2 regions of the Lysinibacillus sp. NPDC094177 genome follow, and region 1 is predicted to be linked to the other one. Evidence: riboswitches for the same ligand, from Rfam matches in the RefSeq annotation. Region 1 holds a riboswitch; the other holds the start of a gene.
What was found. Region 1 has a riboswitch for FMN ahead of ACQKNC_RS13145 (ECF transporter S component). Riboswitches for the same ligand answer to the same signal wherever they lie in the genome.
Positions count from the first base shown of each region.

Region 2: linked by a shared signal. The riboswitch ahead of ribE (riboflavin synthase) and the one ahead of ACQKNC_RS13145 (ECF transporter S component) in region 1 are both predicted to bind FMN.

Region 1 covers NZ_JBNNTW010000007.1:43,887-60,851, forward strand. The annotation lists gene ACQKNC_RS13130 (ATP-binding protein) at 1-1,546, shown strand, start outside; gene sigX (RNA polymerase sigma factor SigX) at 1,633-2,166, shown strand; gene ACQKNC_RS13140 (RNA polymerase subunit sigma) at 2,163-3,446, shown strand; FMN riboswitch at 3,699-3,896, shown strand; gene ACQKNC_RS13145 (ECF transporter S component) at 4,118-4,708, shown strand; gene ACQKNC_RS13150 (sodium-dependent transporter) at 5,020-6,366, shown strand; gene ACQKNC_RS13155 (STAS domain-containing protein) at 6,569-6,955, opposite strand; gene ACQKNC_RS13160 (methyl-accepting chemotaxis protein) at 7,004-8,698, opposite strand; gene ACQKNC_RS13165 (ATP-binding protein) at 8,726-9,148, opposite strand; gene ACQKNC_RS13170 (SpoIIE family protein phosphatase) at 9,152-10,282, opposite strand; gene glnA (type I glutamate--ammonia ligase) at 10,700-12,034, shown strand; gene ACQKNC_RS13180 (hypothetical protein) at 12,144-13,145, opposite strand; gene ACQKNC_RS13185 (MBL fold metallo-hydrolase) at 13,346-14,164, opposite strand; gene ACQKNC_RS13190 (hypothetical protein) at 14,433-14,609, shown strand; gene ACQKNC_RS13195 (hypothetical protein) at 14,628-14,840, shown strand; gene ACQKNC_RS13200 (NUDIX hydrolase) at 14,974-15,366, opposite strand; gene ACQKNC_RS13205 (AraC family transcriptional regulator) at 15,844-16,707, shown strand; partial or broken gene ACQKNC_RS13210 (GNAT family N-acetyltransferase) at 16,766-16,965, opposite strand, start outside.
Region 2 covers NZ_JBNNTW010000004.1:243,724-260,688, reverse strand. The annotation lists gene ACQKNC_RS09330 (VanW family protein) at 1-792, shown strand, start outside; gene ACQKNC_RS09325 (methyl-accepting chemotaxis protein) at 929-1,753, shown strand; gene ACQKNC_RS09320 (HAD hydrolase-like protein) at 1,801-2,418, opposite strand; gene ACQKNC_RS09315 (YibE/F family protein) at 2,706-3,482, opposite strand; gene ACQKNC_RS09310 (YibE/F family protein) at 3,482-4,603, opposite strand; partial or broken gene ACQKNC_RS09305 (NAD(P)-dependent oxidoreductase) at 4,860-5,138, shown strand; gene ACQKNC_RS09300 (hypothetical protein) at 5,214-5,387, shown strand; gene ACQKNC_RS09295 (ABC-F family ATP-binding cassette domain-containing protein) at 5,644-7,269, shown strand; gene ACQKNC_RS09290 (SDR family NAD(P)-dependent oxidoreductase) at 7,363-8,121, shown strand; FMN riboswitch at 8,328-8,453, shown strand; FMN riboswitch at 8,579-8,704, shown strand; gene ribE (riboflavin synthase) at 8,846-9,484, shown strand; partial or broken gene ribB (3,4-dihydroxy-2-butanone-4-phosphate synthase) at 9,514-10,107, shown strand; gene ribH (6,7-dimethyl-8-ribityllumazine synthase) at 10,305-10,772, shown strand; gene ACQKNC_RS09270 (spore germination protein) at 10,947-12,389, shown strand; gene ACQKNC_RS09265 (C45 family autoproteolytic acyltransferase/hydolase) at 12,518-13,555, shown strand; gene ACQKNC_RS09260 (Spo0B domain-containing protein) at 14,181-15,488, shown strand; gene ACQKNC_RS09255 (histidine phosphatase family protein) at 15,860-16,414, shown strand; gene ACQKNC_RS09250 (GNAT family N-acetyltransferase) at 16,435-16,965, shown strand, end outside.

The DNA of each region.
Region 1 (16,965 bases):
AAGTACGAATGCGCTAATTGCTATTAACCATGACAGAGTTTCTTTTGCTTTGCAGGAAGGTGTAAATAAAAAAGAAATCCAGAATATGATTTTAGCTAATAAATCGTTCCAAGAAGTTTTTCAATCAGATAAACCGATTATTAAGGAAATGCTGATGCCGTCTTCTACAGACGAAGAAAAAATGGAATCGTATGTTGTGCTAGGTTTCCCGCTAAATGTGGAAAATACAGTGCACGGGGCTGTTTTTATTTATCAAAGTCCAGATGCACTGCATAAAACATCAAAAGAGACGACGAAAGTTGTCTTTTTATCTGCGTTCATTGCCTTTGTACTAACGACATTTTTTGCGTTTTTCCTTTCATCGCGTATTACGTCACCATTACGTAAAATGCGTGAGTTGGCATTTGAAATTTCTAAAGGGAATTTTGAAGCGAAGATGCCGACTACGCAAAATGATGAAATCGGCCAGCTTGCTGTTGCTTTTAATCAAATGGGACGTCAATTGAAACACAATCTAGAAGTGATCAATCAAGAAAATGAACAGCTTTCAAATATTTTAACATCCATGACAGACGCAGTTATTACGTTTAATCGTGATCGTACAATATTATTAAGTAATCCGCCCGCGGACCGTTTAATGCAAAAATGGTTTGTCAATAAAGGTTCACAAAGTGCGAAGCCAATTCCGCCAGAGCTTTATCATATGCTCGATCATGTACTGATGTTTGAGGATAAGCTTGAAGAAGAAATTGAGATGGATGGAAGTTACTATACGTTTACGATTAGCCCTCTTTATAGTGAAGAATCGATACGTGGAGCGGTTGCAGTTATTCGTGATATGACTGAGCAGCATCGCCTAGAAAAACTACGCTCAGACTTTATTGCCAATGTGTCTCATGAGCTACGAACGCCGATTTCGATGCTCCAAGGTTATTCAGAGGCCCTAATGGATGATGATTTTATTCAGGATCAAGAAGAACGTAATGAGATTACAAAAATTATTTATGATGAATCGAAGCGTATGGGACGCCTCGTAACAGATTTATTAGACCTTGCGCGTATGGAATCGGGGCATATGACGCTTTACAAGGATGAACTCCCAATCAATTCAACATTTGAACGTATTACTCAAAAATTTGCACAGGTTGCAAAAGAGAAGCATGTTCGTCTGATATTTGACAGTGAATTTAATGCCGAAGCTACGATTAGTATAGATGAGGATCGGATTGAACAAGTATTAACGAATTTAGTTGATAATGCTCTCCGTCATACTGATGAAGGATCTGTAACAGTGAAGGTTGAGCAGGAGCCAACCTTTGCCAAAATATCTGTCCAAGATACAGGGCATGGTATTCCACAAGAGGACTTACCATATGTCTTTGAACGTTTCTATAAAGCAGATAAGGCACGTACTCGTTCTAAAGGCGGAACTGGACTAGGGTTAGCTATTGCTAGAAATATTGTCAAGGCACATTCAGGAAATATTATGGTAGATAGTGTACTGAAAGAGGGGACTACCTTCACGTTTTATTTACCATTCGATTAATATCATCACTATTGAAATGGTATTAATTGGCTGTAACTTCTGAGAACATTTAGACGACAAATATAATAGAACGGGGGTGGAGTGCTTTGAATGACTCCGTGTTCCATCGGTTATACGATGCATATCATCAAGACGTGTTCCAGTTTCTTATTTATTTAGTAAAAAACCGTACACTTGCTGAGGATTTAGCGCACGAGGTTTATGTTCGCGTATTACGCTCATATGATCAGTTCGCAGGAAATAGTAGCGAAAAGACATGGCTTTTTGCTATTGCTAAAAATGTCGCTATTGATCATTTTAGAAAGCAGGCTGTACGTCAAAAACATTCACTTGATTTTTTTGATTGGGAAACGGAACAGCTACATTCAACCACACCATCACCGGAAGACATGTTGCAGGCCAGTGATGAATTTATGCAAGTACAATCAGCACTTGAACACTGTACAGGTGACCAAAAAATGGTCATTATTATGCGATACTTTCAAGATTTATCGATTGCAGAAACAGCGCAAATACTAGATTGGACAGAAGCGAAGGTAAAAACCACTCAGCATCGTGCCATTAAATTTTTAAGGCAACAGCTACAACAGGTTAGAGAACAGGAGGCGAAACGGCAGTGACACATAATCAATTTGATGATGACCAATTTGAACATGTATTGAATAATGCCCCTAAGCTTTCTGACCGCCGTTCGAAAGAGGAAATATTAAATCGATTATTGGCAGATGCTCGCTTGCAGGATAATGTCCATCTTCAAGAAGCTATACAACAACCATTAGATGATGAAATAACATCGCATGAGCAACAAAAAAGTACCGAGACAGCGATACTAAAGAAGAAAGTTCGTAAATGGCCAATCTTTATGAGTGTTGCAGCTGTTTTCGCTTTAACAGTGCTTACAGGCACCATGTTCATGAAAAACAATGATGTGAAGATGGATCAGGCTAATGCTCCTGAAACTTCTCAATATTCAACAATACAGGATAATCGTGCAGCAAAAAGCTCTATCAACCATGATAATCTTATGGAGTCCAATATAGTAGCAGAACATAAACGGATCATGTCTCTACGATCATCCGTTTATGAGGAAGATTTAACAGATGCAGTGGTGTTCCATATTGGTTTGGCAAATCGTGATAAGGAAAGTGTACCGATGACATATATCATTCCAAATGAACGAGTTGCTACTGATTTTGGGAAGAAAAAGCCTACGACATTACAAATGTATGAAAAGTATGCGCCGCAAATTGATGAGAAAGCTAATGGTTTTACTAACTATCATCCGTATAAAGGCGAATTGAAGGAGAAGGGCGATAAACTAGTTCATGTATTGCCAAAGAAAAATGACTATGATGTCGCTTCTAAAGATACTGGCGAATATTTAGGAACTTTACAAGATACATTCTCAGACTCAGAGTATAAAGATATTGAGTTTGAAAATCCAGATGGTACAGCATACGAGTTTTCCAAGCAAGAAGAGCCTAGTAAGATTATGGAATTAACAAACTCAAATCATTTTAATTATTATTTATATAAAGATGATAATGGGTCTGAATATTTATCACCCGATTCCCGCAAAACTTTTTCCACTGTAACAGAAGCTCTTACCGTTATGCGAAATAAAAATGATGATATATACGTTTCAGTCGTACCGGAAAATATAACATACACTGTGAAAGAGGTAGCAGAAGGCGTTATTGTTACATTTGATGAGCCACTTGATTTAACGACAATGGATGCTGTTCGAGCAACTCAAATGATTGAAGCTATGATGCTTACTGCTGCAAGCTTTGATAAACAAATACGGCTAGACAATGTTGTACAGGAGAGCTGGGAGGGATTTGATTTTAAAAATTTCTTGCCAAAGCCTGTGGGAGCCAATAAACGATATATGCCATAAATAGCATGACGCTAATCTTCAACAAATGGATGAACAGAAATTAATAAGTAAATTTTTTGAGCATTCTCGCCGCTGTATGTGCGTGAATGCTCTTGTCAGTTTATTGACGGGTAGAGTAATCAGTGGGGATGGAGAAAAGGCTATTAGCGAGAATCTGTAAAACATACAAGTTTAATCGGGATTTTTTAAGCAAAGCTATTTACTTTTCCCTAATAATTCTTTATAGTAAGGCTATGAAACAAAAAAATATTGATTCATCTTCGGGGCAGGGTGAAAATCCCGACCGGCGGTAATAGAGTTGTAAATCGCTAATATTTCATTTTAGACACATTAGCTCGAATGATTTACTAAATACTCTTTAGCCCGCGACCTGTGCAAATTATTTTTTGCATGGCTGACTTGGTGCAATTCCAAGGCCGACAGTTAAAGTCTGGATGGGAGAAGATGGAGGTACGATCGTCATTCATTGTTATGAATTTAGCTATGTACGAGCGTTTTTTTGATGTGGATTCACACAGCATATGCTCAAAAATAGTTAATTAATGGCGTTTTTTAATCATGCCTATTCTCCCTTATGCTTTTTTGCATAGGGGTTTTTTCATGATAATACTTGATTAGGTCGTAACCTTTCTTCTTGCGAGATTGAATCAGCAAAGAGGAGAGAGTTTACTATGAAGAAAAATGTTAAACTTCAATCGTTTATTACGATTGGCATGCTGAGCAGTATTTCGTTTTTATTAATGCTTTTTAATTTCCCTATTCCGCCATTCCCAGCGTTTTTGGAAGTAGACTTCAGTGATATGCCAGCACTACTTGCAGCAATCACAATGGGGCCTGTAGCCGGTATTTTAGTAGAATTATTTAAAAATGTGTTAGACTGGATTTTCTCAGGTACGCCAACAGGAGTACCGGTAGGACATATTGCGAACTTTGTAACAGGTATTTTATTTATTCTACCAGTAAGCTTTGTTTTTAATCGCTTCAAAACAGTTAAAGGTCTTATCGGAGGATTAGCTGCTGGAACAATCATAATGGCAGTAGGAATGAGCATTCTTAACTATGCAATATTTTTACCTATGTACACTTACTTTTTAGGTATGGAGCCTGTTGTAGGTGATTCACTATATAAAATGATCATAGCTGGTATCTTGCCATTTAACATTGTGAAAGGTATTTTAATTACTATCATCATGGCGTTACTATTCACAACAATGCGTAAATGGATTAATAATCAGCGTTCTATGTATTTACAAAATAATTGAAATGAAACCTCGAGCTGTTAAGTGCTCGAGGTTTTTTTATATGAAACGGATAGGTTAGACGAGCAGAACTAGTAAAGGATAGGATAGGATAGGATAGGATAGGATAGGATAGGATAGGATTTGAGTCAAAGTGAAGGAAAGAACTGACAAAGCGACTGATAGAAAAGTCAAAGCGAAGGATAGAAAAGCCAGAGCGACGGAAAGAAATGCCGAATTGGATAATCAAAGTGATCGATAGAATTAATCTAGTCGAGCTTAGTATTTTAATGTAGAATAAGGAAGAGTTTAGTATGTTAGAGGAGTTTGAAGAGATGAGCGAAAAAAAGAGTCAGTGGTCTAGTAAACTAGGCTTTATTTTAGCGTCGGCAGGAGCTGCGATCGGGCTAGGGGCAATTTGGAAGCTCCCGTATGTTACAGGACAAAGTGGTGGGGGAGCGTTTTTCCTTATTTTTGTCCTATTTACATTGTTGATTGGTTTACCGATGCTATTATCAGAATATGTTTTAGGTCGCGGTACACAGTCTGAGGCTGTGACTGCCTATAAAAAAATTGCGCCTACGAAAACAGGCTGGGCTTGGGTTGGACGTATGGGCGTGCTCGGTTGTTTTTTATTATTAACTTTTTACAGTGTTGTAGGAGGTTGGATTTTTATATATAGTGGCCTTGGCGTGACTGGGGCTGTTATTGATCCTGGCAATGACCCTAGTGAACTATTTGGAAAGATTGTAGGAACACCCTGGATTACATTACTAGGTTTGGGGTTATTTACGCTAGTAAATGTACTAGTCATTTCACTTGGTGTGCAAAATGGTATAGAGAAGGCAAGTAAGTGGATGATGCCTTTATTATTCATTATGTTTATTGTGCTTGTTGTGCGAGCCTTAACATTAGATGGGGCAATGGAGGGAGTTAAATTCTTCTTGTGGCCTGACTTTTCCAATATAACTGGGAAATCTATATTAGAAGCGTTAGGGCAGTCCTTCTTTGGCTTAGCGGTTGGATTTTCTTGTCTAGTGACGTATAGCTCTTATTTAAAGAAGGATGTAAGCTTACCGAATTCTGCAGGCTCCGTTGTTATACTTACTGTGCTTGTATCGTTTTTGGCAGGATTAGCAATTTTCCCTGTTGTATTTGCTTTTAATTTAGAACCAGCATCTGGACCGGGCTTATTATTTATGGTACTTCCAACAGCATTTAGTCAAATGCCATTTGGTGAAGTGTTCTTAGCGATGTTTTTATTATTATTTTTATTTGCAACGCTAACTTCTTCCTTTAGTTTATATGAAATTATTGTAGCTGCATTTATTGAGAAGGGGCGTATGTCTCGTTCTACATTGACAATGCTACTAGGTGTAGTAGTCTTTATTGCCGCAATCCCAGCAGCGCTTTCATCAAGCACGTTAGCGGACGTATCGATCTTTGGAAAAACAATTTTTGATGCAACTGACTTTTTAGTTTCTAATTTAATGCTTCCGTTGGGCAACTTATTGATTGCGATCTTTATTGCGCATGTAGTTGATAAAGAATTTGTGAAGAGGGAATTGTTAATAGGAAGTCATATGGGGCAGGGGTTCTATTCAACATATCGACTATTGATGTTAATAGTAGTACCTTTGGTGATTATTGTTGTGTTAGTAAACATGCTTTTACAATATTAAAAAGAGTAGGTTGTGTTCCGTTTTACGGGAATGCAACCTACTTTTTTTATCTTCGTTCAGTAGCACACTCCCACCTCTGAAGGTGGTGAGATGGACACTGATGTGATTCCTTTTCATTGGGTGTAGCAATTTATCTGTGCGAAAGCAAAGCGACAGCCACAATTACGCATGGTAAAATGGAATGATGGGGGCAACAATAGCATTAATATTCGCTAAGCGATAGTTCGCCAAACCAGCCTTCTTTAATGATCTGTCTTGCCTGCTCTTCGCTTTTAGTCATAGGGAATACTTTATCGACTTGCGAAATAGCGAACAAGTTGCGAATAAAATCATCGACGACAATAATGGCGATTTTCTTTTCTTTTACAGATACTTTCTTTGCGAAATTGACGATCATGCCAAAGCCAGTACTATCAATATTTGTAACTTTTTGCGTATCGATAATGTATCCAAGCTTTGTTTCCAAGTTTAATGATTGAAGCTCTTTTTTTATCTCTTCAATCATCCCATATTCTAAATCGCCAGTAAACGCAATCAAAATATAATCAGCCTTTGTGTCAATATCCATCGCAATTTTCTTCTGATTCATACTATAGCGCCTCCATTTTCTTTTTCGTATTAGAAAATCCTTTAGAAATTAAAACTTGAATTTATTGACTTCATTTTGTAATTTATCAGCGACTGATGCTAATTCATCTGAACTTTGTGTAATTTCTGCAACGGTTGCATATTGTTCTTCTGATGTTGCGGCAATCTCCTCTGTTGCTGCTGCGGAGTCTTCAATGATACGGGAAATATCTTGAATGGCTTGTTGAACACCTAGGGAGTTGTTGTTTACATGTGTAAATGCAGCCTTCATTTGCTCAACGCCTTTTTCTGTTTCTTCGACTTTTTCAACAATTTCCTTTAAAGCAGTTCCTCCTTTATTGATAATTGTTACTTGTTCCTCTACTGCTAGCAGATTACTTTCCATCGTGCGAACTGTCACGGAGGTTTCAGCCTGAATATCATTAATGAGATTTGTAATTTGTCCTGATGCTAAACTTGATTGTTCAGCTAGCTGGCGTACCTCTGATGCAACAACGGCAAACCCTTTTCCTTGCTCTCCTGCCCGTGCTGCTTCGATGGCTGCATTGAGAGCCAGTAGATTTGTTTGCTCTGCAATACCGGTAATAACGGTAATAATGCCACCAATTTCCTCGGAGCGTTTACCGAGTTTTTGGATAGAATCTGTTGCGTAAGACACTGTTTGCGTGACGTCGCTTAAATGCTTGATAGCCTCATTAATTGCCTCTTCACCTTTGCGTGCGATATGGGTCGATTCTATAGCATTATTTAAAGTGTTCTCAGCCTTTTGTAAACTACTCGATACTTCTTCAATTGTTTTTTGCATCATTGACACTATTTGTTCAGCCTGATCAGATTGAGTCGTAGTGCCAACTGCAATTTCATTCATCGTAAGTGCAATTTGGTTAGAAGCTTCACTTGTTTGGTGTGATGATTCTGCTAATGAGTGCGATGAGTTAGCTATTTGGTTGGCGCTACCAGCTACGATTGTCATCGTCTCTGTTAAACGATTTTTCATATCACTAAAGGCATTTGCTAAAACAGCAATCTCATCTTTACCTTTAGGGTTTAATAACTTTACATTTAAATTTAAATTTGCTAACTCTTTGGCGTTTGTACTTAAAATATTGATAGGAGTGATGATTTGTCGCTGTAAAAACCAACTAATTCCAACAATTATTAATATGGCGATTCCTAAGGAAATCGCTACATTTTCCAGTGCAGACTTTGTGGCAATGCTTATATAAGGAGCGGTTGGAACTGCGGTTGCCCATACTCCGATAACATCCCCTTGGCTATTCAAAATTGGGTCATAGGCTCCTTGATGCATACTACCTAAGACATTTGCTGATCCGATAAAACGTTTTTTTTCTCCTAACACAACTTTGGCAACTTCATCAGAAACCTTTGTATTTAAAGCGCGTTCTCCATTCTCGACTATATTTGTACTAATACGAGTATCGTTTTGGAAGATTGAGACCGCGTTTCCGTTTGTTAGCTGTCCAACTTTATCAGCTGCTTCAAAATTTTCGACCATATTAATGTCGCCTTTATACAATTGATTGTTTTTTATGGACCATTCACCAGGAAATTTAGCATCTAAATATTCATAGCCCAATTGAATATCTGATAAAAGTTTTGTATTTGCGCTTTCTAAAAGATTTTTTTTGGCAACATAAAAGTTTATTCCTGCTAAAAGTGTAGTAAGTAACAAAATACACCCGAATATTAACAGACTCATTTTTTTTCGGATTGACACCTTCATGAAAATTCCTCCAATTTTACGCTTACTTTATATATGAATCTTTTTTGAAATACCAACTAAAAATTTTGTTTCAGAAATGTTTTCAAACCAAATATGGTCGACCATATTTTTAACAAAAAATAAACCTCGCCCACGATCTGAATAATCCAATTCGTTTAAATCAAATTGTAGAACCTTATCCCAATCATATTCAGCAATACCTTTCGCTTCATCGATAACTGTTATTTTTATTTCTTCGTTAGAGTGGTATACGTGTACTTGAATTGCTTTTTTAGAGTATGGCTCGATTTTTTCCATGGCTTCAATAGCATTTATAACTAATTCGTGTACGACAAATCGTATTTCTCTTTTAAAAGGTAGATTATATACATTTGTAAAATTCTCCATAACTTGATCTATGTAAGCTATAGATTGTGAATCAGGATTTATATTGAGTATGAATACCATCATCAATCACCGGCCCTGTAATGTAATTGTTATTGAGACTACTGTTATATCATCGCTGAAATCATTGTCGAATAAATCGTATTTTTGGGAAAATTTTTGCAAAGCATAGCTATTATCTTGTGAAGCATAGGAATGGAAAAAGTCCATATCAACAACATGTTGCTCATTTATTGTCAATAATCCATCCGTATAAAGTATTATGCGATGCCATCCAGATAAAGGTATCGTTTTTTTATTGATGCGAATGGTTGGGAATAACCCTAGAATAGGTGTATTTGCTGGGAGGAACACTGTCTCTCCATATTTTCCGAATAAAAAACCAGATGGATGAGCCGCATTAACATAGTGTAAAGTTCCGTTTTTCGTATCAATGAGTATGTAGATAGCTGTCATTAAAAAACGGTCCATATCTTCATCAGAAAATAACTCGTAAATTTGGCGGTTAAGTTCTCGGATTACTAAAACTGGATCAATTAATTTCGTAATTATTCCTTTTAACAAAGATCTAATGGACATTGTAACGAGTGATGCGGCAATGCCATGTCCCATTGCGTCGTAAAGAAGAATGGCAGTTAAATGTTCATTAATCTTAAACCAGCAGTACATGTCACCTCCTAATGTATTAGATGTAACGTAAAGCCCATCGATCTGAATATGCTCAAGATTCAATGGAAGAGATAATGCATTTTTTTGGAATTTTTTTGCGACAATTAAATCTTTTTGAATAGTGCTTTCTTTCTGCTTTCGAAGCTTGGTTTCCTTTTGATATTTAAGAGCCACTTGAATCCGAGTTTTAAACTGCGTGAAATCAAATGGTTTTAAAATAAAATCGAAAATCCCGGCTTCAAAAACCCTATCAATTGTAATGTTTTTTTCGTAAGTAGTAGAAAGAAGGATAGGGGCATCGATCCAGTTTTTTAGTTCGTCGATTAGCAGACAAATGTTCTCGCAATTTCTAAGTGTCATTTTTGCATCGAGAATAATTAATTCTAGCTCTTCTTTCAAAGAATCTGATAAATAATTCATTGCTGCTTCAGTTGTTGTGAAGCAATGAACATTTTTGATGTCGATACGATGAAAATATTTTTGCAGACGCAACACATCATTACTTACGTTGCCAATAATTAATACTGACATGCTTTTTACATCCACCGCCTTATGTATCTTTAACAGAAGATTTTTGGAATTCGCACATAATAATTTCCGACTATTATTATATACGCCATATTTACTTATTTGATGAATATTAAAAATTCTATTTTGCTATAAATTTACCAATAAATATGACGTTATACAAGACTATTGTGATATAAAATATGGAAAAAAAGTTCTTGCTTCAGGCAATAAAGTCAAAAAATTTTAACTAAAACACTTTTTGTTGAGTCTAAAGACCTTGAGAGGGGAACTCTATTCATCTGAAAAAAAGATTAATATATTCCGAAAAAAGAATGTAATAAAACCTCACATAGATATTGTGTTTTTTGTTCTTTTGATGTATTTTAAAAACAGTTATAAAAAAATGTGTTAATTAAAATTACATTGGAGTGGTGAAAAATGAAACATTATACAAAAGGAGATATTAAACGCCGTGTTAAGGAAGAAAATGTGAAATTTCTTCGCCTACAATTTACTGATATATTAGGAACAATAAAAAACGTTGAAGTACCAGTTAGCCAATTAGAAAAAGCATTGGATAATAAAATTATGTTTGATGGGTCATCGATTGAAGGTTTTGTACGCATTGAAGAATCAGATATGTACTTGCGTCCTGACCGTGATACCTTCGTAATTTTTCCTTGGACCGCTGAAAAAGGCAAGGTGGCTCGTTTCATCTGCGATATTGTTAGACCAGATGGTACACCGTTTGAAGGTGACCCACGCTCCAATCTGAAGAGGGTTTTAAAGGGGATGGAGGAGTTAGGTTTTAGCTCATTTAATTTAGGACCAGAGCCAGAGTTTTTCTTATTTAAGCTAGACGAAAAAGGGCATCCAACACTTGAGTTAAATGATAGTGGTGGATACTTCGACTTAGCCCCAACTGACTTAGGAGAGAACTGCCGACGTGATATCGTATTAGAGTTAGAAGAAATGGGCTTTGAAATTGAGGCATCACATCATGAGGTTGCACCTGGTCAACATGAAATCGACTTTAAATATGCAAGTGCTATCGAAGCATGTGATAATATTCAAACGTTTAAGCTTGTTGTAAAAACGATAGCTGCACAGCATGGATTGCACGCAACCTTTATGCCTAAGCCGCTATTTGGGGTTAACGGTTCTGGAATGCACTTCAACTTATCATTATTTGAAGGGGATAAAAATGCGTTTTATGATGAAAATGCAGAATTGCAATTAAGCCAAACAGCACGTAGCTTTATGGCAGGAATACTAAAACATGTACATGGTTTTACAGCTGTAACGAACCCACTTGTTAATTCTTATAAACGATTAGTGCCTGGCTATGAGGCTCCTTGCTACGTAGCGTGGTCTGCACAAAACCGTTCACCACTTATTCGAATTCCAGCTTCACGAGGATTATCAACACGTATTGAGCTTCGTTCTGTCGATCCAGCAGCCAACCCTTATTTAGCGATGGCCGTTATTTTAGCATCTGGGCTCGATGGAATTCGCAAAGATCTAACCCCTCCAGACGCTGTAGATCGAAATATTTATAAAATGACAAGAGAAGAGCGAGAATTAAATGGCATTGACAGTCTCCCGGCATCATTGGAATATGCACTTATTGAACTCGAAATGGATCCTATTGTACGTGAAGCACTTGGAGATCATATCTTTGAGAAATTTACGGCTGCTAAAGAAATAGAATGGAATAAATACCGTACACGTGTCCACAATTGGGAGCGGGAAGAATATTTGAAAATGTATTAGAAGAGGAGTGTTGGAGCTTTGGTGCTCCAACACTTTTTTGATCCAAAATGTGAAGAATTGAGTGTCAAAGAAGAAGGCTATCCCTATTTTCAAAATAGGAATAGCTATTTTAGTTAGGTAGTTCACTTTGAATAATTAATTTGTATTTTTCATTTAGTTCTTGGTCAAAAATATAAATATTATTTTCAGCTGGATATCTAAACAAATAAGGTGCTTCCAACCAACCATCTTCGACCAATAAATGATCCTTTATCTTAAATTTTTTATAGTATTTATAAGCATTAGTATCTAAAAATACTTGATTATTAAAATCAGTGAGAAGATTATTTACATCTAACATATCCGAAACAACTTCTTGAGTATGATTGGTCGAAGAGTCATAAAAAATCAGCTTACCATCACCAGTTGAAGATTTAGTAGGGTCGTCAAATGTTAGATAAACCCATTGTTGATTATTCAGAAGCCTTGCCCAACCAATAAATTCAAATGAACTCTTGAATTCTTTTATTTCTTTACTTTTCACATCATACAAATAGAGGTATCCAAAATGATCTTTTTCATCAGTAAATAATATTTTTCCATCCTTTGCAGACAAGGACATATTCCTGAATGTAAAGCTATTTAAATTAAATATACTAATTGTTTCGCTTGTTTTGAGATTCTTAAGCATAACTTCCGCTTTTTCACCTTTTCTATCCATTTTAATCCAAGCTGCATAATCCCCAATTAGTATGGGAAAATCATTAGTAACATTTTCTTCATTTTCTTTTGTCAATGGTTGAATTTCTTGCGTCTTTAAATTCATAAAATATGGATTTAGATACCCTCCTTGTTCATCAGTATCTACCCACAATAACCAAGTATCATTTAATTCTATCCCTTGAACTGAGGGCAATTTAATTTTGCTATTAAATATTGTTTTGTATTTCTGAGTCTTTCGATTATATTCAACAATTTTATTATCAAGAGAAGGACTCTCTTGATCTACACTCATATAAATAAAGTCAGCATTACCCCTATATGAGTGAATATTAGTAAAAGGTACGTCTATTGTTTTATTAAAATCTTTATCTATTATTTGATAATGATTTGAACTTTGGGGTTTAATCAAAGATCTATTTGCTTGTACACCATAATATACGGCTTTAAAAACGATGAATAGGAATATAGCGGCACACGATAGTATTATTGTTCGCTCTATTTTTTTTAAGTGAATCTCTCCATTTAGGCTAAGATTATAATATTTATAATGATTAGAAATAGATGAATGCGTAAAATTTGAACTTTTAGTAGATAATTTTGTAACATCAACTAAAGCTCAATAATTTGCCCTGTTTTAAAAGATTGTAATTTTCCTTTTAAAACAGTTTTGAGAATGCTAAATCCTTTTGCTCCAGTACAGTGGCAAGAATAAATACAGTCAATCTTCATCTCATTTAATGTATGACCAATTGAAATAACTTCTTCTCTTGTCTTTCCTAAAGTGTTAACTATGGGAAGATCAATTAGATGAAATCCCCCAATGATTGCGTTGATATTCTTAGTTGGAAATTTTTTAGTTATAGTTTTAGCTATGTTTACTATTCCGTGATGACTACAACCGCTAAATAAAACTAATCCATTTTCGTTTTCAATGACTAACACTATTTCGTGATTAAAATCGTCTAATTTCTTCTTATCCCCTTTATAAAGATTTTTCGTATATTCGTTTGTGGGCTCTAAAGGAATAATATGAATTCCCTCTGTAATTTCTATACCATCATCAACAAACATCATACGATTATCGTAATTATCTATAGTATCCTTTGCTCCTACATTATGATAATAGGGTCCAATTTTTAACCAATGAGATTCTAATGCATTCGAAGATAAATAAATTGGAGCATGTTTATTTACTTCCTCCAAATAATTTAACCCTCCAATATGATCAGAATGCCCATGCGAAATAATTACTGCATGTGCTTTATTTAAATCGATACCTAGAGCTTGTGCATTTTTTATAAAAGAGTGATCGGGGCCTAAATCAAAAATTATGTTCATCGGTTCTGTTTCTATATACAATGATAAACCATGCTTTGCAGTTAATTTTTTATCTAATTTCGAATTTTCGAGGATAGCTGTAATTTTCAAAAAAAAAACCTACCTTTCTAGACATTTTAATCCTGTATAGTGTATTAAATTTTAATTGAAATTTTTTGTTTTAAGTGGGTAATTTTACGAGCGCTCCGATTAAACTCTACCATATAAGAGTGAGAGGGAGTATGAATTAAGAGACAGTTTGAAATGCTAATTAAATGAGCTACTGTACTCTGTTTATGTGCTACTCCTATTACGATTATATTTTTTTGTGACAAAAACTTCCTTTTAATCTATGATTAGAAGAAAAGGAGAAAAATGTATGACACAAGCGACTCAAGTAGTATCGATCCAAAACAATGATATTGTGCAATTTGAAAATGATATTAATAACGCTCTATTAGATTTAAGTGATTATTTAATAGTTGATATCAAATATAATACGTTATATATAGGGGAGCATACAGTTATACATTCAGCTTTAATTATTTATAAATAATTGATTGGAGGATATAAATTGTCAAAAATATATTGGGTATCAATTGCTAAAAGAACAGATGATGAATCTGGGGTGGAGAAGACTGTCATTGAAAAAATATTTGCGAAGAAATCTGAGCTAAAGGATTTTTTAGAACAAGAAGGCTATTGTAAGGCAGCGAAAAATCAATATATTAAAATTGATGATGAATTGATATATGAAGCTGCCGTTGAAAAAGTAAAAATGAAGTAATCATAATAGAAGAGTAATCCGCGGGTGAAAGGGAAATACCCGCGGTTATGGATATATGCGAGAGGTTATGCCAAGTACTATGCTTCTGATAGGATCTTCCTAACACCATCCATCCTAATGCATGATGATTCGATTATTGAAATAATGATAATAGAAATTGTCTATCTTCAGGAAAGGTTAATTTTATATCTAGTAAATCCTCCTTTGATTTCCACGCGATTTCATAAATTAATTCATCGGGATCATGAATCGTCTTTTGTCCACCTTTAATGATTGTTTCGAAATAACGAACTTCTACTACTTCATTATTTTTATGTAACACTTCTCTGACGATGTCTACTACAAATCCTGTTTCTTCATACACTTCGCGTATACAACATGTCTCAAAATTTTCAGTAGCTTCTATTCCGCCTGATGGTACTGCCCATGTTTTTTCTTCCTCTTTAGTACCTTGTAAAACCATTAATAATTGATTGACTTCATTTAAGCAAATTCCTGCAGCCCCTTGCCATTTACCCAAAATCAAAAACTCCAATTTCATTTATTTTATACTAATTTTAACCCATATTATCCAAAAATAGGTATGACTTTTTTAGGTTGATTGGAGTGGAGACTGGTCGACTCCTTGGGGATCAGCGAAAGGGGAACGAAGGCTAAAAGCATTACGTCCTGTGATAACGCCTTCGTGACCAACATCGGTGCTGTTGCTGTCGCTACGTTGCACTACGCTTTCGCACAGACAAAAACACTTTGCTGCCGCTACGTTAACACTTCGCTTTCGCGCAAAAAACATCTGTTGGCCCAAGCGGCTCATCGGACGTCCCCAGGAAGCTTTGTTCTGTGCGAAAGCGAAGCGTCAGCGACAAAGCGACCAGTCGGAACGGAAATCAACACCACGCTATGGTGAAAATAAAGCTTTCATTTTTACCAGTCCAAAGTTAGCATAAAAAGACAGGAATAACTAATTATGATGTTTTAATCTATAAACAAGGAGTGAGAGCAATTGAGTTGGATTGAGTCGATTCAAAAAGCAATAAATTATATCGAAGAGCATTTATTAGATGACATCACAATGGAGCAAATTGCACGAGAGGTAAATTCTTCGGTCTTTCATTTTCAACGGACTTTCTCGATTTTAACGGATATGTCTATTGCGGATTATATAAGACGTAGAAGGTTAACATTAGCTGCACAGGAGTTAATAAATACAGAGCAAAAAGTTATCGAACTCGCCTACAAATATGGCTACGACTCTCCTGAAGCTTTCACTAAGGCATTTCGTAAGCAGCATCACGTAACGCCGAGTGAAGCAAGAAAGAAGCAAGGACAACTACAATCATATAATCGCCTAGTCATCCAGGTGAGCCTGAAGGGAGCAGAACCAATGAAGTATAAAATCGTAGAAAAAGAAAAGTTTCAAGTGGTGGGGGTAAAAAGAACATATAATTGTCAAAATGGTGAGAATTTACGAGGCATTTCTCAATTTTGGATTGAGATGAATTCGAAAAACTTCGATCATCAACTTATCCAACTAAATAACGGAAGCATTAAAGGTGTGCTAGGTGTTTGTGTACCAAATACAAGCCAAGAGCAAAGTGGTTTCATTGATTACTGGATTGCTACGGATCATGTAGGGGAAGTGGGAGAAAATCTATTAGCAATGGAGGTACCTGCGTCGAAGTGGGTTGTCTTTGAGGTGCATGGGCCTATGCCAGATGCGATGCAAAATACTTGGAAACAAATTTATTCTGAGTGGTTCCCATCCAATCCATATAAAGCTGCAGGAACAGCCGAACTAGAGGTTTACCCTGATGAAGATGCATATAGCGCTGATTCATATTCTGAAATTTGGATTCCGATTAAGTAACAGAAATGAAAGCAGCCAAGAATGTTTATTGGTAACATTCTTGGCTTTTTTAATCAATTTATTTTATTAAAGTATAACTATTAAGGTCATAAAAAGATTCTTTTGATTCTTCATATTCTTGAAATGTTCCTTCAAAAGTAAAATTCAATTTCTCTACTACTTTTATAGAATTTATATTACCAGGCTCAATTTTTGCTTCAATTCTATTTATGTTTAAAGTGGTGAAAGCATAATCAATCAAAGCCAAAATACCTTCTT
Region 2 (16,965 bases), on a different contig from region 1:
CAAGCAATCATTCAGACAATTTCACCGAAAGAAATGGGCTATGGAACGGACGTACAATTGTATACTAAAAAAATCGAGCAATTAGTAAAAGAGTTAGCGAGAGGGAATGAAAAAACAGCGGGCTATGATAAGCGTATGGTACTCGATAAGCTGGATGATCAAGGAAAAGTAATTAAAGGTAGTCCTTTAATTGTTTTAAAAGAAAGTGAATTAGTAGAGAAAATATTAGAAGTATCAGCGACCGGTGGTAAAGTGGAGATGCCTCTATATATTACAGAAAGCAGGTATTATTTCGAAGATATTCCTTTTTTAGAAAATGTAGTTGTTGCATCCTATACAACTTACTTCAATACCCATGATGTAGGAAGAAATAAAAATATAGAACTTTCTGCAAAGGCAATCAATAATGTTATCGTTGGAAGTGGAGATTATTTTTCCTTCAATACAGTTGTTGGACCAAGGGATGAAGTAAACGGTTTTCAGCCTGCGCCAGAAATCATCAATAAAAAGGTTGTGATGGGCATTGGGGGAGGTGTTTGTCAAACGTCCTCAACCTTGTTTAACGCAATCGATCAAATACCAGTAAAATTTGTAGAACGTCATCACCATTCTTTAGATGTTGGGTATGTTCCAAAAGGAAGAGATGCTACAGTTTCCTATGGTGGCTTAGATTTTAGATTTCAAAATACAACTGACGTACCATTTTTAATTAAAGCAAACTATAGTAAAAATTCTCTTACAGTTGAAGTAAGAACAGCAGAAAAATATGTAGAAATCTTGAAAAAGCCATAGTAGTTTTCCGAAGACTGAACTGCACCCCAAAAGTTAGACCAAAAATCTAACGATCGGGGTGTCTTTTTTTAGGTGTCATGCTATAGTTAAATCGAGGTATTTCAGTATAATTGTGTTATGAACAAGGGGGAGAATAATGCATCCGAAACTACAGGCAGCAATAGATTCTATTGATTTTTACCAAGTAACATATCCAGAAGATGCTTGTATTATAGTTGCTGATACTGAGAAAGTCATTGCCTATAAGCCAGGTAAACAAGTGGACTTAAAGATTAAAGTTGGTGATTCTGTAGAAAAGTATCGTGGAACAACAACTGAAAATGCTCTTAGCTTGGAAAAGTTTATTAGGGAAGAGCGAGGTTCTGAGGATTTTGGAATGGCGTATATTGCCTCAGCACAACCTATTTTTGATGGTGGGAAAGTAGTTGGTGTGTTAAGTGCCATTATTTCGAATGAAAAAATGGATGGTATGCGTTTATTAGCGACAGAGCTTTCTAGTTCTGTTGAAGAAATGACCGCAACGAATGAAGAGTTAGCAGTAGCAAGTGTAGATGTATCAAATCGCTTAGAGGAACTATCCAACTTTTCGGAATCAATGACTGGAGATATTCAACAAATCAATACGATTGTTAATTTAGTAAAAGATTTAGCTATGAAATCTAAAATTCTTGGATTAAATGCTTCCATTGAGGCTGCTCGCTCAGGTGAGCATGGAAGGGGCTTTGCAGTAGTAGCATCTGAAATACAGAAAATGTCTCAAAGTAGTAATGAAAGTGCCAATAGCATTACAAAACAATTAGAACGCATTAAACAATCTATTGATCAAGTCAATGAGTCAGCAAATCAAATTACAGCGTTTACCCAGCAATTTTCTGTGAGTATGCAGGAATTAACTGATACTTATAAAGGAATTAACAGCACAGCAGAAAAATTAATGCATATTAGCGAGGTAAAAGCCTAGCATACTAAAAAGGATAATAGCAATTTAATCGCTATTATCCTCTTTATTTATATGATATTTAATATTTCTTGCGGTGTAGCAACTTTGTACTCTGGTTCCTCTTGTTGTACAACTTCAATAGCGTCATATCCCCAGCTGACCCAAACAATAGGCACTCCCGCTTTTTTGCAGGCTACGATATCTCTTTGTTCATCACCAATGTATAAGACATCTGATGGTGTAATACTTGAGTCTTTTAAAAATTTCTTTATCACTTTATCCTTTCCGAAAATACGGTTTGAACAAAGAACATTTGATACACAATGAATACCATTCATTTTTAGAAATTCTAAAATGTTCTCCTGTGAATTGGAGGAAATGATAAGGATTTTATAGCCCCTTTTATCAATTTCCATTAGGACTTCTTTAATACCATCATATAGATGAACATCATTTAATGACTGACGGTACAAGCGATAAAACTGTGGTAAAATCATAGGCAATTTATACATAGGAAAGTCGAATAATTTACTTCGTTCCGCTATCGATAATTTTTTCAATGATTCAATTTCTTTTAATTCTATTCCTTTAAATTTGTATTTTTGTGCTATGGTATTCCAAGCCGATGCAAACACTGCCGTAGAATCTGCCAATGTTCCATCAAAATCAAAGATGATATATTTCATTTCAATTTTCTCCTTTATAATCTAATTGTAAAGACGTTTTTTTCTTGAAAATGTTACTGCCTATTCTTAAATTAATGACATGATTATACAGGATATGAAACAGCGTATTACAAAGAACTCTAGATGGGCATTTTTTTTACAATGAGGAATTATTTTTTTTAGCTAAAGTTGGAGCATGATACGTGAAATTCAATAAGAGCAATAAAAGACTTCATTAAATAAATCATATTGAATGGACAAAAAAGTACCTGTCATCCGTTGTTTGAGCTGGGGGACAGGTACGATTATTATGAAGCATTTTCTGTTTCTTCTCGTTTTTTTGTTAAATAATATGCATTTACTGAGGAAGTAATAGGAATGATAAGTGCGATTCCGATGCCTGCGCAACATATCATAATAATTTCAGTGACAAATACTTTAGAATTTATAATTTCGCCAATTGAATAAGATAAATCTTTAAACCATATGAGCAAGCTTAAATATCCACCAAAGAAAGCGTAAAATAATGTATTAGTATCTGTACCTAAAATGTCCTTTCCAATGCTTAAACCTGATGTGAATAATTTTCTTCTGCTAATTAATGGGTTATGGTGAAGAATCTCATGCATGGAAGTAGCAATGGAAATAGCAACATCCAAAATTGCACCAATCGTACTCATAATAATAACGGAAGCTCCAATTTGCACAAAATTGACCCCAATATAAAGTGAAAATATGCTAATTTCTTCTGTGGATTCTGCTCCAAATCCTCTAATCATTGATTTGTCCGTTACAAAAACAATGAATAGTAATAAAATGACAATCGTAATCATCGTAGAAATGAAAGCAGTCATCGTTTTACTGCTCAATTCATTAATAAAAAATAAGCTAATCCAACTTATGACGGTACAGGCAACGAGCGTTAATAAAATCGGACTATTCTTCGGATTGGTCATTAAAAAGATAGTTATAAAGAGTACTCCAAAGTTAAAAAATAAAGATAGAAAAGATCGTACTCCTTTTTTTCCACCAATAACGATCATCAATATGAATAAAATGGCAGTTAACCATACTAAAACATTCATTATTTTGCCCTCTTTCGATTAATGAAAAAAATAGAAGTAAATAGACTGATCGGAATCGTTAAGACAACACCAATTCCACCTGCTAGGGCTCGAGCTAATTCTAACGAAAGGTTCAAGGACAGTGTTTGCCCTAATGGATAAGAGTTTTTCAAATATAAAATTAACATAGGAATTGAACCAGAAATATACACAAAGAACAAAATACTTGTAATCGTTCCCATAACGTCTTTCCCGATATCCATTCCAGAAGTTCTTAAAGCTTGGTCAGAAATATCTTGATTTTGCTCAAATAATGCGAACATAGAAGAAGCCATTGTGATGGAGACATCCATTACAGCCCCTAGTGCCCCAATAAATAACCCAGCCATAAAGATCACTCGATAAGGTCGTGTTAAAAATTGCATTTCTTCATATCGAAGCCCATTCTCGGATGTAATCCACAGAACTAAAGCGCTAATCAATAATGAAATAAATGTTCCTAAAAGCGTTGCAACAATTGCAGCATATGTTTTCTCATTCAAGCCGTTAATGAGAATTAAAGAAATAATCGTAAATAAAAGAACACATACCCCACTGATAAATATCAAATTTATATTGGAATGCACATATAAATCCAATGCGAAGGATAATACAAGCGAATTTACAACTAAACTGATGATTGAAAATAACCCTTGTCTTTTACCAACAATCAGCAAAGCAAAAATGAAAATCCACGCTACTATCAAGACGAACTGATCACGTTTAACGTCTAAAATAGTCCCGGTTAAATCTCCATTTTTGTCAGTAGTTGCTTTAATAGAAACAAATAATTTATTACCAACATGGTACTCCTGGTCGAAGGCACCAGATGCTGAATATTCATTTGTAAAATGAATAAGCTTCCCTTTTTCTTCACCATTTTTTAATATAGCTGTAATAAGCTGAGTATATAAATGATCATCATTTTCATACATATCCGTTACAGGGTTTGATTCTTTTAACTCCGTTTTTATAACTTCGGCAATTGGACGATCATAAAATGCTTCATTGTGATAAACGAAAAAAACAGAAGCGATAAAGCAAATTACAATAAAGGTATAAAAAATAACTTTACTATTAGTTTTTCTTTTTAAGGTGTTAATAAAAATACCTCCAATGTGAGAAGGGAATTTAATCGTATTTGTTACGTACATTGTTAGAGTTAACACGAACAATGACTCACAATACCACTATGATTTTATTAATGTCAAGCAGATTAAAAAAGTGTCATTATAATTTAACTTGCTAATTGAATAGAGGTTCCTTAATTATATAATCGAGGTTAACATGACTTTGGCTTTTAGTGTACTAAGTTAGTTATAGCATATTTAAATTACTGTTATTCATTGATGTAAGTTTATTCATGAAACCATATATGAGACAGCCTATGCCGGTGCACCGTTACTGATTAATTATTCCTCTACAAAAGGAAGCTATTATTTCATTTATTAGGTCATTATCATTGCAATTATAAGGGGAATCCGTGTGATCGCAGTTGCCTCAGAGACGCCAATGAAACGAGCGGGGCAGCCATTTGAGCTTGCACTACCTATCTATATATACTTAGTATCTGATTACTCATCCTTAGTTATTGGTCAGGTACTTCATGTGAATGGGGGGATAATGACGGAAACTTAGGCAATTAAGGGATTTGTATTCTTTAACGTTTTGTGATAGATTAGTAGATACTAAATTCGAAAGGAGGTAAAAGTAATGGAAACTGTATTCGCAAAAGGCTTAGTGGAAAAAGAGGTAAAATCTTACATGCTTCTTGGAGATTTGCTGTCAAAGGGAGAAGTCTGCCCTTTTTTAAGCAAATTTCATATCGAAAACAGATTCCGGAAGCTTTTGCCTTCTTATTTTAACAATTGTAGTCATTCAATTTAGATGAACTTGTATAAATATAATTACGCATTGTGGCGCCGGTTCTGTACGGCGCTTTTTTATGTTCCATTGTGAGTTATAAGAAATCTTTCCCTTGCTTGTAGGGTTTTTTTCGCACTTTTGAGGCGCCGTTCTTTCGGCGTCTTTTTTTTGTTTGAAAGGAGTGAAAAGAGATGTGTAACCTTATATGTCCATTCATCTGTTAAGCGTTTTTAGCTTTGCAAAAGAGATGGTCAAAATCTATAAGGAGATTAAACAAATGATACTTCAATTAAATGGAATTAGTAAAAGCTATTCGGGAGATCCAGTTCTCTCAAATATAACGATGAAAATTGAGCGAGGAGATAAAATTGGCCTCATTGGTGTTAATGGTGCTGGTAAATCAACATTACTAAAGATAATTGCGGGAGACCTTCCTTATGATAATGGAGAGGTCTACATCGGAAAAGGTATTAAAATTGGTTATTTGCGTCAAGACAGTGGGTTGAAGCTAGACAATACAATTTGGGCAGAAATGTTAGAAGCGTTACCTGACCTTCTTGAGGTTGAAAAAGAACTTCGAGAGCTTGAAAAGGAGATGAGCGAACCGACGGTCATAGACAATCCTGAAAAATTTGAAAAAATTATGGATCGATATGCAATAAAATCAGAGTGGTTTATGCAGCATGGTGGCTATGAAATGGAAGCTAAAATTAACAGTATTCTTAATGGTATGGGCTTTGAAAGTACGTCCAAAAATACCCCTATTCATCAGCTAAGTGGTGGACAAAGAACTCGACTTGCATTAGCGAAAATTTTATTGGAACAGCCAGATTTACTAATGCTAGATGAACCGACGAATCATTTGGACTTAACAACATTAAATTGGCTTGAAGCGTATTTACGCTCATACCGAGGTTCCATTCTTCTCATTTCGCATGATCGATATTTTTTAGATGCACTTGTTAATGGTATTTATGAGATAGATCGAACAGAAGTCAGGAAATATGTTGGGAATTACTCCAAATATGTAGAAAGTAAAGAAAAAACTCGCCACTTACTTGAAAAAAAATATATCCTGCAACAGCAAAAAATTTCGAAAATGGAGGACTATATACAACGCAATATTACTATGGCTACTTCTTCTAAAAGTGCAAAAAACAAAAGAAAACAGCTTGAGAGAATAGAACGAATTGAGAAACCTCTAAAGGATTTAAAACATACACAGATGGGGTTTTTATTGGAAAAAAACTCTCATAAGGAAGTGTTAAAGGTACGAGATTTATCGGTTTCCTTTAAGGTAGAATGCGGGCAACAACCGCTATTAAAAAATATTAATTTTCAGCTAAAGCGTGGTGATAAGGTTGCATTAATTGGTCCGAATGGTGTTGGAAAATCAACACTAATAAAGACGTTGTTAAAGGAGATTAGTCCAGATAGTGGTGTTATCACTTGGGGTAACGGTGTGACGGTAGGTTACTACGATCAAGAGCAATCGAACTTACACCCAAATAACACCATTTTACATGAGGTCTGGAGTATTTTCCCACACATTGAAGAAGCGAGAGTTCGTACAGTTTTAGGGAATTTCTTATTTACTGGTGAAGATGTCTTTAAAAAGATATCTACCCTCAGTGGAGGTGAGAGGGCACGAGTAGCTTTATCGAAACTCGTAATGCAAAAAGCAAACGTGCTTATTATGGACGAGCCAACTAATCACCTTGATTTATTTAGTAAAGAAGTATTAGAACAGGCTCTTTTGAATTATGAGGGAACACTTTTCTTTATTTCACATGATCGATATTTTCTTAATAAGCTATCACACAAAATGCTGGAGCTTTCCTCAACTGGCATGAGTATAACTAACGGTAATTACGACGATTACATGAAAATGAAATTGAACTAAGGGCCATAAGCATGGAAAGGCAAAGAGGACCACCGATTGAGAAAATATTTGTGATTACGTAATAAAATATAAAAGCGAAAAGAGGAAGTTAATATGACAAATAAAAATCGAATTGCAGTTATTACAGGATCAGGTAGTGGAATTGGTAGAGCAACTAGTCTTAAATTTGCTGAAAATGGCTATAAAGTCGTGTTAGTTGATTTTAACGAGAAAACTGGAGAAGAGACTCTTAAACTAATTCAACAAAATGGTGGTGAGGGGATTTTCGTTAAAGCGGATGTTTCCAAAGTAGAAGATGTTCAGAATTATGTACAACAAGCCGTAGACACATATGGCCGTATCGATGTATTCTTCAATAACGCAGGCATTATTCAAAAGTTCGCACCATTTACATCGGTTGAAATGGAAGAATACGATCGTCTTATGGATATCAATGTAAAAGGCATTTTTCTTGGCATGAAATATGTTATTCCAGTAATGGAAAAGCAGGGTAAAGGGTCGATTATTAATACTGCTTCATCGGCAGGTATTCGTCCAGAACACAGTATCGCTGTATATTCCGCAAGTAAGCATGCAGTAATCGGTTTAACGAAAGGCGTTGCGATCGAGTATGCAAATAAAGGCATTCGTATTAATGCTGTGTGTCCAGGTGGTATCGTTACACCATTATTTCAAAGTGTTGGTGAGACACTTGAAAAAACAGGATACGTACCAGAAGAAATGTCACGTGTACGTATGGGACGCCATGGTGAACCAGAAGAAGTAGCAGAAGCGGTCCTATTCTTAGCTTCAGATAAAGCAAGCTTCATGGCTGGTGCTGTTGTCTCTGTTGACGGTAGTTTAACTGTATAATTTTATTGTCTTTGGAACAGTCCCGCCTTTGGTCTTTATTAATGACCATAGGTGGGGACTGTTTTTATCTTCAATTATGTAGCGAAAATGAAAAGCTGAAACAGCACCAACTTACGAATGTGAAATAAAATATTGAAAAAATTTTTATTAAGAATTATCTGGATAATAAAATGAAATAGTGTTATCGTAAGAAATAGCTAAATAAAAATATCCTTCAGGGTAGGGTGAAATTCCCAATCGGCGGTGATGAAGAAATTCAAAGTCCGTGAGCGCAAGCTGATTTGGTGCAAATCCAAAACCGACAGTTATAGTCTGGATGGGAGAAGGGTAGAAGTGTGAGCTTTTTAAATTCGCTTGAGTTTAAAAGGTTTGTTTGAGTATGCTTTTATGTTAACTACTTCCCATCGTTTAGTTGGGAAGTAGTTTTTGTTTTATTTGGCTAAAAAATTGAATAGCAATAGTTCTTCGGGGTAGGGTGAAATTCCCAATCGGCGGTGATGAAGGAATTCAAAGTCCGTGAGCGTAAGCTGATTTGGTGCAAATCCAAAACCGACAGTGACAGTCTGGATGGGAGAAGAACGATGAGATGACAGCCTATGGAAAAATTGTGTATCCATGAGGTTTATTTGTTGACGTCTTATGTAAATGAACTCCCAAACCCCTTTAATTTAAGGGGTTTTTTGTTTGAACAGAAATTATGAAGTAAATGAAAGTAGGTGAAAAAATGTTTACAGGAATTGTTGAGGATATTGGTACCATTAAAACCATGCAAAGCGATAGAGAAAGTATGGAAATTACCGTACTTTCAAAGAAAATGGTAGAGGATATAAAGCTCGGGGACAGTATAGCGGTCAATGGTGTTTGTTTAACAGTGATACATTTTAATGAACAAGAGCTAACGATGGATGTCATGCCTGAAACAGTGAGAGCAACAAATTTGCAGCAGCTCGCAGTTGGAGATCCTGTAAATTTAGAGCGCGCTATGTCAGCTAATGGACGTTTCGGAGGTCATTTTGTATCCGGACATGTAGACGGAGTAGGAAAAATATTGCGCAAGCGGCCATTAGCAAATGCAGTCTATATTGATATTGAACTATCAACGGAGTTAACGAGCTACTGTATACCAAAGGGCTCCATCACCATTGACGGAACGAGTTTAACACTCTTTCATGTCGAGAAAAACGGTGTAACAGTATCCCTGATACCCCACACTTACAAGGAAACCATTTTAGGTAAGAAGAAGATTGGTGATCACGTAAATGTAGAAACCGATTTAGTTGGAAAATACATTTTGCATCAACTTAAGCATGGACAGGAACCACCGACTGTTACAAGAGACTTCTTAGCACAAAACGGCTTTTAACCAAAATTTACGAACAGGAGGTGGAGATATTGCTACATTCAATCGAAGAAGCAATAGAGGATTTAAAACAAGGTAAGATGATTATTGTAGTAGATGATGAGGATCGAGAAAACGAAGGGGACTTACTCGCACTTGCGGAATTTATGACCCCAGAAACGATTAACTTCATGGCGACCTATGGAAGAGGTCTTATATGTACGCCGATTTCACAGCAGCTAGCACAAAAATTAGCATTAAAGCCTATGGTTAGTATTAATACAGATAATCATCAAACGGCATTTACCGTTAGTATAGATCATGTAGACACAACAACTGGAATTAGCGCCTTTGAACGGGCAATGACTATACAAAAAATGTTAGAGCCACAGGCAAAAGCTACGGATTTTCGTAGACCAGGCCATGTATTCCCACTAATAGCAAAGGAAAATGGTGTATTAGAACGTAGAGGACATACAGAAGCTACAATTGATTTGGCAAAGCTTTGTCATAGTATTCCTGCGGGCATTATTTGTGAGATTATGGGAGACAATGGCGAAATGCTACGTTTTAATGACCTTGTTAAATATGCAGAGCATCATCATTTAAAAATGATTTCAATTGAAGCATTGGCAACATATCGTCGTCAACAAATAATGGAAAAAAACACAATGACTATCTAAAAAAGGCTTATAACCAAAAGTTGTGGATGATTTTCGTTAAAACGTATGCCATATATAAAGTTGATTGGAGTGTGGGCTGGACGCCTCCAGGAAAGCGCCCAGTCGGAACGGAAATCAACCACACATTATGGTGATTAGCCATAAAAAAGGAGAAAAGAAAAATGGGTAAAACATTTGAAGCACAATTAATTGGTACGAATTTAAAAATAGCTGTAGTAGTTGGTCGTTTCAACGAATTTATTACAAGCAAATTATTAGATGGTGCATTAGATGGTTTAAAGCGTCATGGTGTGGATGAGAACTCTATTGATGTAGCATGGGTTCCTGGTGCATTTGAAGTTCCATTCATCGCGAAACAGTTAGCTGAAACAAAGAATTATGATGCAATTATTGGATTAGGTACTGTGATTCGTGGCTCAACAACACATTATGATTATGTATGTAATGAATCAGCTAAAGGAATTGCAAATGTGTCACTAACTACAAATGTACCTGTTATTTTTGGCATTGTTACTACTGAAAATATTGAACAAGCAATTGAGCGAGCTGGGACTAAGTCAGGGAATAAAGGCTATGATGCGGCAATGTCTGCTATTGAAATGGCAAATTTAAAGAAGATGATTGGATAAATCTATCTGGATATAGTATGGAAATTTCATAGGTGAATTATTCAGAGGTAGCATTCTAAACATCAAGTATTCTTGAATATTTTTAAAAACTATGGGGAAAATATCCGTAAGTGTATTTATCATAAATGTACTAATCTGGAGCTGGCTCAGTAGGAGATGAGGGATATTTCTTCAATGGAACAAGAGTTAAATTTGAAATCTTTGAAGTCACTATTTCAACGTTCTGCTGATGTGGTATTTCAGGAGTATTTCTTTCAGCAACATAAAGTACATTTGATAAAATGTGAAGCGATGATTGATGAACGTTTACTACAGACCGTTATTGTACAACGAGTTCAATCATTATTTACTGAAACATCGGATGAATTAGAGCAACATATAGAAAATAATTTACACATTCCCCATCTTCAGAGAATTACAAGTAAAGATGAGGCCATGACGAGAGTCTATAAAGGACATGTTTTACTGTATTTTGAAGATATGAATTTGCTGTATTCAAGTTATATCGCTAAAAAACCGAATCGGGAGCCTAAAGAAACGACCCTTGAATTGGTAGTCAAAGGTCCGAAAGATGATTTTATTGAGGATGTTTTTATCAATATTGCTTTATTACGCAAGCGATTACCTACTAATTCATTAAGTGTTGAGACGTATGAACTTGGTAAACGATCCAAAACAACCGTAGCTGTACTTTATTTAGAAGATGTCGTAAATCAAAAGATGCTTGAGAAAATAAAATTACAACTGCAGAGAATTGATGCGGATATTATATTTAGTGGAGATTTATTGATGGAAAGAATTGAGCGGGGTGGAAAGATTCTACCTAGACATGATTATACTGGACGTCCTGATTTTGCTGTACAAGCTTTAAGCGGAGGGCGCATTATTATCATAGTTGATGGTGTATCGTATGTAGTTATTACACCTAGTAACTCAATGTTACTTTTTAAATCCGGTGAGGATAACGAGTATCCAATTATTGTGAGCTCCATGGAGCGTTTACTCCGAATAGTGGCTATCTTAATAAGTGTACTTTTACCAGGTTTTTGGCTTGCACTTACTACCTATCATCAAGAGCAATTGCCATTCATCCTATTGGCAACAGTTGTTGAGTCAAGGACAGGTCTTCCATTTCCAACTATTCTTGAAACATTAATGATGCTTTTTATGTTTGAATTATTTCGAGAAGCAAATATCCATCTACCCAGTGTTATCAGTGGGTCCATGAGTGTTGTCGGGGGATTAATTATTGGGGATGCAGCGATTAAATCGGGTGTTACGAGCCCGTCCATGATTGTAGTAATAGCTACTTCAAGTATTGCAGCCTTTACACTCGTCAATCAATCTATTGTAACAGCAATGAGTATTCTCAGGATCATCATCATTTTAGCATCTGCCTTTTTTGGGTTATTTGGATTCTTTAGTTCGGTATTTTTCATACTTCTTTATACTGCAAATATAAGAGTATTAGGTATTCCGTACTTAAACATGGGAGCAGATTTAGATTGGCAGAACATTAAAGGATCTTTAGTTCGCTTATCTTCTGCAAGTTATCGTAAGCGTCCGAAATTTTTAGATGTACAGGATGAGACAAGGACATCGAGTAGGAAAAAATAAATACTTAGAATGAAGAGATCAGGTTTATATAAGCCTGGTCTTTTTATATTTTACTTGACCTTTTATTAACTTGAAGCTTTACGATGAATAATAGAAAATCTATAACATTAGGTAAGGAGAGAATAGCAATGAGATCTTATGAAGAATTAATCGTAGAAGTTATTGATGTAAGAGGCAGCTACTATCAAATTGGACTTCAACAAAGTAAAGTGCTACGGTCACATTCACATCAGAATGGATTTCCGAACTTAACAAATAAAACAAATGTCCAAATGGCAAAACAACTACTACAATTCCATTGCCCTAGCCTTATACAAGAAATGGAAGGATTGGCTGTTGGGTTGGCTCAAACGCTGGATTCTGTAATTAAAATGTATAGTGGCTATAATATTACCTTTCCAGAAATGGGCTGTACATCTTTTGTGCAAAATGGCAAATACATAAGAAACTATGATTTTAGTCCTACATTGTATGATGCCAGACTTGTATTTTCTAATCCAATGAATGGATACGCAAGTGTTGGATTTAGCCAACAAATTATCGGTAGACTTGATGGAATGAATGAATTTGGGTTAGTTGTCGGTCTGCATTTTGTTAATAGTGAGTACCATGATGAGGGCTTTATCGCTTCAACGATTGTCCGAATATTATTAGAGCAATGTAAAAATATTGAAGAAGCACTTAAACTAATCAGAGAGCTACCACATGGTTATTGCTACAATTACTCAATGACAGATCAAAGCGGTCAATCTATAGTAGTAGAAGCTTCTCCACAGAAGCTTGAAGAAAAATGTGGAAATCCATTAATTTGTACGAATCATTTTGAAGCAACTAGTATGAAAGAGAAAAATAAGAAAAATATTCAAGGGTCCGTTAATCGAAAGCATTTTTTAAATAGCTTGGTAGAAAAGAATTTGACTACAATGGCTACTTACAGACATTTTAATAATGGAAATTCTCCGCTATTTTTTAAACACTATAAAGAATACTTTGGCACACTACATACCGTAATTTATTCGCCAAAGCTTCTAGAAGTTATCGTTGGAATAGGAGAGGATGCAGAACCGATAATAATTTCTTTTAAAGATTATTTGGATGAAGCGCTAACGCTTCCAAAAAGGTTAACAGGTCGGATTTATCCACACAACGAAGCAGGAATAGAATAAACAATATATAATAAGGAGAGAGGCATGTAATGACAAAATGCTGTTCTCCTTTTTTTGTTTTCTTTCTAGAGAAGGATTATTAAACTATTGGGTGTGACTTGTACAATATCTCACTCGAAAAATATAAATCGTTTTAGAATTAAATTTTATCAGTACCTTATAGACGACTCCAATTTCAAGTATAGGAAGGAAATAGCTCAAACAGTAGTGGAGGTAAAGATAGGCTTGGTGATAGCCAAAACTCTTTTGTGATGATAAGATAAGAACGAATATTTTTATTTAGAGAGGCGAAGAATCCTTTATCGTATGTATTTTCCCAAATGAATTGAAACGGTGCTTTTAAGATTAACTTATAGCAGGTAAGTAGATAGTCATTGCCGTCCAAATCGCTCTGAAATATCTTGTGACAATGAATTATTAGTTAATGATGAATTTTAAACAACCTAAAAAAAAGAAGTTTACTATAGTATAATAGGATTGTTGGATATGAAATGAAATTGTTTCCCTAGTAGAAAGTATGACATGATATCAACCTCGACTAACAATTTTTGTATTTGATGCGAAAGCCAAGCCCAACTAAATTAAGGCAATATTCATTTCTATAGATGAGGAAGTACCAGGTTTTATGAAAACACGAAAAATAAAATTAATTTTAATACTATCAACTATCTTATTAGTATTGTTTACAAGTTTAAACATCTTTACATCTTATATAAAAATGAAAAAGACAGTAGAGGAGTCAATAGCGAACCAAAGTCTGGAAGCGGCTATTTCTATTGCATCTTCAATTGATGTAGAGGCGTACAAACAATTTTTAGATAACCCCGAGAAAAACGATTATTATTGGGAATTAAGAAGCTACTTAAATGATGCAAGAGTAAAACTAGGTGCTTTATTTGTTTATACTTTAAAAGTTGATAACCCAAAGGTATCTAAAGCAATGATTATGGGATTACCAGGTGATTTGACTAAAGGCTTCGATATCGGAGAGGACTGTACAGTACCTGAAAAGCAAGTGCAAAAAGCCTATAAAGGAGAAACATATGTAACAGAAGTAATACCAGATTCTGTACACGGTGCCTACTTATCTGTTGGTGCGCCGATAAAGGATAAAACAGGAAAGATCATTGCATACCTAGGCATTGATATTAGTGCAGAAACATTAAATGGCATCAAGGGAAAAGTGATCGAAGACAATCTTTTTATCTTTATTTTTAATGGTGTACTCATTTTACTCGTAATAGGCTCTTTTTTCTTTTTACAGAGATGGTATCAAAAAGAAGTGGCGAAGGAAGTTGGAGCGACAGAAGATACATATCAAGCAGAAATTAAAACTTTAATCACTTCCGTATCCTCTTTAAGACATGATTTCACAAATCATATACAAGTATTGCATGGATTTCTGCAATTAAACAAACCTGAACAGGCCAAACAATATTTATCTTCACTGTCCAAAGAGGTTCAGGCTATTAAGTCCCTCAAAGTAAATATTGATCATCCGGGCTTGTCTATATTATTACAAACGAAAAAACTAACGGCACAAAATCATAATATTGATATGGATTTCACAGTCTCAGAGGATGCATTTAATAAAATTAAAACGACGGATTTAATCAAAATCTTGTCGAATTTAATAGATAATGCTATTGATGCGGCAAATGAATTGCCGGAAGAGCAACGAAAAATAACAATTCGCTGTAAAGCAGATGACACGCAATATGAATTTAAGGTTACAAATTCTGGGCCAAATATTGTAGAGGCGGGGCAAATATTCAAGCAAGGATTTTCCACTAAAAAACCAGAGAGCGGTAAAATAAGAGGGCAGGGCTTGTTTATTGTAAATGAAATTGTCAATAAGTACGAAGGTCAAATTTCTATCGATTCATCAAAACATTTAGAGACAACCGCAATAGTAACTATTCCAATAAAGTAAAATTTCTAAACTTCCTACAGAAAATTGTAGGAAGTTTTTTCGAGGATAAACTATCGTGTTAATTAAAGCTTGGCCCTCCGACAAAACAACCACTTCACATAGCATGTATTTTCTGGCAGTGATAAAAAGAAACTTTAGCAACAATGTTTTTTATATGTGAAAGCGAGAAACCAAAATCCGCTACCGGCGAAGTAGAGGAGTTTAGCGGCGGAATGGGGAGTTTTAGCGACGAAGTAGAGGAGTTTACCAGCTAAATTAGCTGCTTCACTATGCGAAAAGATGATTCAACTTTCCTTTTACATTTTTTGAGCAATTCATTTCATATATTACTAATAATCAAAATGGTACTCTATTAGGAGGAGATGGAATAATTGGATAAAACAATCCTCGATTTATTGAAAAAGGGTGGATTTGTTTTGTATGCAAGGCATGGTAAATCAACTGAAGGCGTGGATCAGCCATATTTAAATTTTCAAGATTGTTATACTCAAAGAAATTTGTCTGAAGTTGGGCGAAGGGAGGCAATTTATTTTGGACAAATACTTCGCTATTTACAAATTCCGATTAGTTCACCGATTGTCGCAAGTCCTTTTTGTCGTACGTTTCAAACGGCACAGCTTGCATTTCCTTATGCCTATATCCAAATTGACCCAATTGGTTATGAAATTTATAAATTGGGTGGGAATGTTCCTATCGATGAAAAAACAAATATATTATCAAATCTCCAATCAGTGTTAGAAAGAAAGCCACCGCAGGGTACGAATCAAGTGATCATTGCCCATAGCTTTCCCGAAGGTGTTGGATTAGGGAATATTTCTAATATGGGAATGGTTATTGTGAAACCAAAAGGTCCTGGAAATGGGTATGAAATAATAAAAAAACTAACTTTAGAAGATCTACCACTTTTAGGTAGTAACTCTAATTAAGCAAGGGATGGGAGAAAAACATGGAAATAAAAACAGTCTCACAGTGCACTTTAGAGGAAACTTTAAAAACTTGGAATAAAGGCTTTGAGGGGTATTTTGTACAAATAGAAATGAATGAAGAAAAGTTTTTAAACCGAATTGTTGGTGAAGGACTATCGCCAGAGCTTTCAATAGTCGCATTTGATCAGAATAATCCTGTAGGCATTGTATTAAATGGCTTTAGACAAATAGATGGTAAGAAAACCTCTTGGAATGGTGGAACGGGCATTTCTCCAGACTATCGCGGTAAAGGAGTTTCTCGTGCTTTAATGGAAGAAACAATCGCCATTTATGAAAGAGAGAATGTGGAAGTTGCAACACTTGAAGCTATAAAAGAAAATAAAATAGCCATTGCGCTATATGAGAAATATGGTTATACAATTACAAATCAATTGCTATTTTTAAGTGGCGAATATGAAGCAAAAGTAGAGGAGCAAAACGCAATTTATGTGGAAACTATTCGGCCAGAGCAGCTATCACATTTATCTTTTTATCAGGAGGATGTTCCTTGG